3 regions of the Pseudomonas sp. GW823-FHT06B06 genome follow, and region 3 is predicted to be linked to each of the others. Evidence: predicted binding sites of a transcription regulator. Region 3 holds the regulator's gene; each other region holds the start of a gene.
The links. The regulator FliA, encoded in region 3, starts transcription of late flagellar genes. The targets are predictions, from matches to a motif close to CTAAAGTTTNNNNNNNNNNNGCCGNTAA.

Region 1: AC1Q8Q_RS06870 (flagellar protein MotY) is a predicted target of FliA. The motif match lies at 944-971, and genes of this name have one in related genera.
Region 2: AC1Q8Q_RS05435 (methyl-accepting chemotaxis protein) is a predicted target of FliA. The motif match lies at 774-801, and genes of this name have one in related genera.

The regions. Positions count from the first base shown of each region.
Region 1 is NZ_JBXAHO010000005.1:232,484-234,752, forward strand. Features, by position in the region: gene AC1Q8Q_RS06870 (flagellar protein MotY) at 1-878, opposite strand, end outside; gene pyrC (dihydroorotase) at 1,038-2,084, shown strand; gene rnt (ribonuclease T) at 2,081-2,269, shown strand, end outside.
Region 2 is NZ_JBXAHO010000004.1:214,046-216,314, reverse strand. Features, by position in the region: gene AC1Q8Q_RS05440 (radical SAM protein) at 1-264, shown strand, start outside; gene AC1Q8Q_RS05435 (methyl-accepting chemotaxis protein) at 849-2,269, shown strand, end outside.
Region 3 is NZ_JBXAHO010000016.1:49,470-51,738, forward strand. Features, by position in the region: gene AC1Q8Q_RS16410 (protein phosphatase CheZ) at 1-581, opposite strand, end outside; gene AC1Q8Q_RS16415 (chemotaxis response regulator CheY) at 601-972, opposite strand; gene fliA (RNA polymerase sigma factor FliA) at 1,139-1,879, opposite strand; gene fleN (flagellar synthesis regulator FleN) at 1,876-2,269, opposite strand, start outside.

The DNA of each region.
Region 1 (2,269 bases), on a different contig from region 3:
GTCGCTTGAGGGGCCACCTGCTCCGCGGGGGCTCCCCGCTCCAGGCGTATCGCCACGCGGCGGTTTTTCGCCCGGTTTATGTTGCTGGTATTGGGTGCCAGTGGATAGCGCTCGCCATGGAAACGCAGGGTGATCTGTGACTCCTGGATGCCGTTGGCCTTGAAAAACTCCATCACCGCCAGCGCCCGGCGCCGTGACAGGTCACGGTTGGTCAGGCGATTGCCGCTGTTGTCGGAGTGGCCGTCCAGTTCGATGCGATTGACGGTCGGATCGGCCTTCATGTATTCCAGCATGACTTGCAGCCTGGCTTTGGCGGGCCCGTCCAGATCGATACCGCCACCGGGAAAGCCGACCTGGGATTGCTTCACCTGATCGAAGTTCTGCGGCAGCAACTTGGCCACGCAGCCCTGATAATCGGCAAACGCCTTGTTGAACCTGACCGGCAACAAACGCACCTCCGATACCCGGCCATCGCCCGAGGAGTGCCGGACCACGGGGCTGCGTCCGTCGATCAGGCCGCTGATCAAGCGTCCGGCCTGGGCCTGTGAGCTGTTGAACAGGACATTGCCGCTGCCGATCCGTACCGTGCCCAGATTGATATCACCACGTCCTGGCTGCCAAGGCGCGGCGGCGGCCAACAAAGTGGCAGAACCACCGCCCATCATTGCGTTGTACGCATTCAAACGAAATATCGCCTGCTCGCCAGCGCGGCGCACGAACTGGCCCGAGCCGAAATCAGTGACCGGCTGCGTCAGCCGGCACTCGAACTTGTCGCCTTCGACCGTCCACTCAATGCTCTCCAGGCGAGTCTGGAAAGTGAGTGCCATTGCGGGAAGGCTGGCAAACACACTGAGCAAGGCTAAATAACGCTGGCGCACGGGAGGCTCCACTGGCTTCTACGACAAAAAGACCGACACACAGATGTTTACGGCATACCTGTTGGATATCGGAAGCTTCCCGTAAAACTTGATAGCGGGTGCCTGCAAGAGTCTTTTCCGGTAGCATTCCCTTGAGTTTGACCCGCCTGGAATCCCCTCATGTCCGACCGCCTGACCCTGCTGCGTCCCGACGACTGGCATATTCATCTTCGCGATGGTGCCGTGTTGACCAATACCGTCGCGGATGTCGCGCGCACCTTTGGCCGCGCCATCATCATGCCCAACCTGGTACCGCCGGTGCGCAATGCGGCTGAAGCCGACGGCTATCGCCAGCGGATTCTCGCTGCCCGCCCGGCCGGCAGCCCGTTTGAACCGCTGATGGTCCTGTACCTCACCGACCGCACCCAGCCTGAAGAAATTCGCGAGGCCAAGGCCAGCGGTTTCGTTCACGCCGCCAAGCTGTACCCGGCCGGCGCGACCACCAACTCGGACTCGGGCGTCACCAGCATCGACAAGATTTTCCCTGCACTCGAGGCCATGGCCGAAGTCGGGATGCCTTTGCTGATCCACGGTGAAGTCACCCGCGGCGATGTCGACGTGTTCGACCGCGAAAAAATCTTCATCGATGAGCACATGCGTCGGGTGGTCGAGCGTTTCCCGACGCTCAAGGTGGTGTTCGAACACATCACCACCGCCGACGCCGTGCAGTTCGTCAACTCGGCTTCGGCCAACGTTGGCGCGACCATCACCGCGCATCACCTGCTGTACAACCGCAATCACATGCTGGTGGGTGGAATTCGGCCGCACTTCTATTGCTTGCCGATCCTCAAGCGCAATACGCACCAGGAAGCCCTGCTCGACGCCGCCACCAGCGGCAGCGAAAAGTTCTTCCTCGGCACCGATTCGGCGCCCCACGCCCAGCACGCCAAAGAAGCCGCTTGCGGCTGCGCCGGCTGCTACACCGCCTATGCGGCGATCGAGATGTACGCCGAGGCGTTCGAACAACGTAACGCGCTGGACAAGCTCGAAGCCTTCGCCAGCCTCAACGGCCCGCGTTTCTATGGCCTGCCGGCCAACACCGATCGCATTACCCTGGTCCGCGAAGAATGGACCGCCCCGACCAGCCTGCCGTTTGGCGAGTTGACCGTTATCCCGCTGCGCGCCGGTGAAAAACTGCGCTGGCGCCTGCTGGAGGAACACGCGTGAGTGAAGACCATTTCGACGACGAACAGGAAGGTCAAGGCGGTGGTGGCGGTTCCCGTCATCCAATGGCCGCCAGGTTTCGTGGCTACCTGCCGGTTGTCGTCGACGTAGAAACCGGTGGTTTCAACTCGGCCACCGACGCCCTGCTGGAAATTGCTGCAACCACGATCGCCATGGATGAAAAGGGT
Region 2 (2,269 bases), on a different contig from region 3:
ATCCCTGGTCGAGGTTGCTTTGGCATAATCGCAAATGAGAGCGCTCCGTTCTGCGTCAGTTGCACTTGCCTACGACTTACCTCAACAGGCTGGCTTTATAGATGCCTTTCGTTTAGTCGCAGCCGTTATTTTTGCAGCCTACTGGATCTACCCAAGAATGAGGCGTTGACGGCGATTAGAGAGTCATCTAAACGTGCCTTGGCGGATAAGCAGAGGCAGGAGCTTACTGGCGATATTCTGTTGATGAAATTAATCGGTGGTTGATCGACATAGCGACAGAAGGAATCTTGCGGGACCGGTTTGTGGTGTAACTTACTCTAGTTTAAGTCTTTTCAACCGCTCGCGACAACACGCGCACTGCAAACGAGCGAAAGTTATAATGTGCATTGTTTCTATCAACGGCAACGTATTCAATACAGCAGGCCCCGTCAGTTCTTAGCGATTAAAACGTATCTGAATCACAATGATTTGAATGACCAATTTTTACAGGCGTTTGCTATAGATAAACAGTTGATGGCGTCGGAACTTCTCGCTTCTGGTCTCCTTCACAAGTGGTTATTTCAAAGCTTTAGACTTGGATGGTTGGTGCTTCGATTGCGGTTCTATTGCTCTGTAGAGTCTATCGTAAGAATGGATTGCCTATTTATTTTAATGGGTTCATCTACATTGCTATAGAGGTTACTCCTTGTTCTTCGGTGTCGACAAAAAAATTCCGTATCCGATAGGTAATGATTTGTAGAAGAAGTGATCAGCTAACATAAGCGATGGCTACCATAAAGGTGCGGGGGTGAAGGGTGATAAAGTTTAGATCAGTTCAGACTTTTTTTGTCGCTCAGTCGGGAGTGGCAATGGTGTTAATTATAGCAACGTTGTTAGGCTTAAGTTTTTTGTTTGGCAAAACCAATACCGAGGAGATTAAAAAGGCTACAAACATTTTGGCTGCGGACAAGGCTCAGGCGGAACTCACCAATCTTGCAAAATCCAAAGCGACCGAAATAAGCGCCAAACTTAAATCATCACTACAAGTGGCAAAAGATCTCGCCGTAACTAACTCTTTGCTAGGAAAGAAAAATCCCTCAGGTGATCCTCTTGCAACCTTATCTAGGGAGCATCTTTCCAACTTGATTAAAGAGATGCTGATTGCGAACTCGGACCTGTCAAGTGTCTACCTTGCTTGGGAACCTGGAGCATTTGACAATGAAGATGCGCTTTATTCAGGCGAAGTATCAAATGGTTACGATGGCTCAGGTAGATTTCTAACCACTTGGTACCGTGACGCCAAACAACAGGTGAAAATTATGGCCGCCCCCTCTGTTGATAGTCGCACCAAGACGGGGACTGGGGATCGGGAAGGTGAATATTATCTTTGCGCTAAAGAAAGAAAGTTGCCATGTGTTACTGATCCAGCTGTATATGACATGGGGTCAGGTAAAAAAGAATTACTTTCCTCTTTTACGGTTCCGATTATCATAGATAATGCTTTCTTTGGTGTGGCGGGAGTCGACGTACCGTTATCGTTTATTCAGCGTCTGTTGGTTGAAAGCAATAGTGCTCTTTATAAGGGCGTAGGAACCATGACCTTGCTGTCAGCAAACAATCGTATTGTGGCAAGCACAGCTAATGAGGAAGAAATGGGGAAGCTCGCCTCTAATATTCTTTCTCCAGATGATATCTCTTTATTACAAACTGCTAAAAACCACTTTGTACGTTACGAGGTTGATGAAAAAGCTGGGGTTGTCAAGTTGTCTATGCCCTTAGAGGTCACTGATTCGGGATTATCTTGGACGTTATTTGTGAAAATTCCGCTTGAAGTTGTCATGAAGCAGGCGTGGGATTTGCAGCAGGAACTGGTGAGTAATAGCGTGCGGGATCTTCGAGCAATGGCGTTGATTAGTACATTTGTCGCAGTGGTAGGCGTTTGCCTGTTGTGGTTCATCAGCTTAGGAGTTGGGCGCCCGCTTAAGCAAGCAGCAAATCGACTTTCAGATATCGCTGATGGTGAGGGGGACCTGACACGCTCTCTGAACATTGATCGTCGTGATGAACTAGGTGCAATCGGTGCTGGATTCAATAATTTCTTAGTCAAGCTTAGGCTTTTGATAGGTCAAGTTGCTTCGCTTACTGCGGATATCGCTGATACTGCGAACACTATGCGCGCAAACTCTGACGTAACTGTGACCAAAGTAGAAAAGCAACTGGAAGCAGTCGAGCTTATCGCGGCGGCGGCCCAGGAAATGGCTGCTACTGCTCACGAAGTATCTCAAAGTGC
Region 3 (2,269 bases):
TCCACTTCGGTGACCAGTTGGGTCACACGCTTGATCACCTGGCCGGTAAGGTCCTGGTAATCCTGGGCGAGCAGAATGTCGTTGAGGTTGCTGGACACGGCGCGATTGTCTGCGCTGCTGCGCGCCAGGAAACCATCGACGCGCCGGGCCAGTTCACGAAACTCTTCGGCCCCGACTTCGCGCCGCATGAACCGTCCCCAGTCGGCGCTCAAGCCCTGCGCCTCTTCAGCCAGGCCGTTGACCAATGGCGTGGCGTTTTCCACCAGGTCCATGGTGCGGTTGGCGGCGGCTTCCGTCAGTTTGACCACATACCCCAGGCGCTCGGTGGCGTCGGTGATCTGTGACACTTCCTCGGCTTGCGGCATGTGCGGGTCAATCTGGAAATTGACGATCGCGCTATGCAGCTCGCGGGTGAGCTTGCCCACTTCCTGATACAAGCCACGGTCACGGGTCTGGTTGAGCTCATGGATCAATTGCACAGCATCGCCGAACCTGCCCTTTTCAAGGCTCGCGACCAATTCAACGGCGTGTTTTTTCAGGGTCGATTCAAAATCGCCCTGGGATGACTCGTTATGCTCCATAGCTCCCCCGTGGCGCAGTTCAACCGATGCGTTCGAAAATCTTCTCGATTTTTTCTTTCAACGCCTGGGCCGTGAAGGGTTTGACCACATAGCCATTTACGCCGGCCTGGGCCGCTTCGATGATCTGCTCGCGCTTGGCTTCGGCAGTCACCATCAGCACTGGCAGGTGCTTGAGTTTTTCATCGGCGCGCACATGACGCAGCAGATCGATACCGGTCATGCCAGGCATGTTCCAGTCCGTCACCAGAAAGTCGATGCTCCCGCTGTTGAGTACCGGAATGGCGGTAGTGCCATCGTCGGCCTCGACCGTGTTGGTGAACCCAAGGTCACGCAACAGGTTCTTGATGATCCGCCGCATCGTTGAGAAGTCATCAACGATGAGGATTTTCATGTTCTTGTCCAATTCGACCTCCAAGCAGACTAAAACGCGCCCAGCACCTGGACACGCCATTTCTATCAATCTGGCAAAACACTCGATGACTGTTTGGGATACAACGGATCGAGACCGGCGCGGTTCATTACCCCACCAGCCGCGTCGCAGTGCCCCCACACTGCCTTCAGCGCGCTCGCCACTCTCCCAGACGCCCCCGCAAACGGGCCGCGCACTGGCTGTGTAACTGGCTGACCCGGGATTCGCTGACCCCCAGGACTTCGCCGATTTCCTTGAGATTCAATTCTTCGTCGTAATACAACGCCAACACCAATCGCTCGCGCTCCGGCAAGTTGGCGATCGCGTCCGCCAGCGCCGCTTGGAAGCGTTCATCTTCCAGATCGCGAGACGGTTCCAGATGCGCACTGGCGCCATCCTCGTGCAGCCCTTCGTGTTCGCCGTCCTGCAACAGGTCGTCGAAACTGAACAGCCGACTGCCCAGGGTGTCGTTCAAAATCCCGTAGTAATCGTCAAGACTCAATTGGAGTTCGGCCGCAACTTCGTGATCTTTAGCGTCACGCCCGGTTTTAGCTTCAATCGAGCGAATCGCGTCGCTGACCATCCGCGTATTGCGGTGGACCGAACGAGGCGCCCAGTCGCCCTTGCGCACTTCATCGAGCATGGCGCCGCGGATGCGGATGCCCGCGTAGGTTTCGAAACTCGCGCCTTTGCTGGCGTCGTATTTGGTCGAGACTTCCAGCAGGCCGATCATCCCGGCCTGGATCAGGTCTTCGACCTGGACACTGGCCGGCAGTCGTGCAAGCAAGTGATAGGCAATGCGTTTAACCAGCGGCGCGTAACGCTCGATCAGCTCGTACTGCGCGTCACGCGCCGATGCCTTGTAGAGGTTGTAACCGCTTGCGGTCATAGCACGGGTCCTGCCGTCTGTTGCACGAGGCGCTCGACGAAGAATTCCAGGTGCCCGCGCGGGTTGGCGGGCAGTGGCCAGGTATCGACCTTCTGCGCGATCGCCTTGAATGCCAGCGAGCACTTGGAGCGCGGGAAGGCCTCGTAGACGGCGCGCTGCTTCTGCACGGCCTTGCGCACGCTTTCGTCGTACGGCACCGCACCGACATATTGCAAGGCGACGTCGAGGAAGCGGTCGGTGACCTTGGTCAACTTGGCGAACAGGTTGCGCCCTTCCTGGGGGCTCTGCGCCATGTTGGCCAGCACCCGGAAACGGTTCATGCCGTAATCGCGGTTGAGCAATTTGATCAACGCATAGGCGTCAGTGATCGAGGTCGGCTCGTCGCAGACC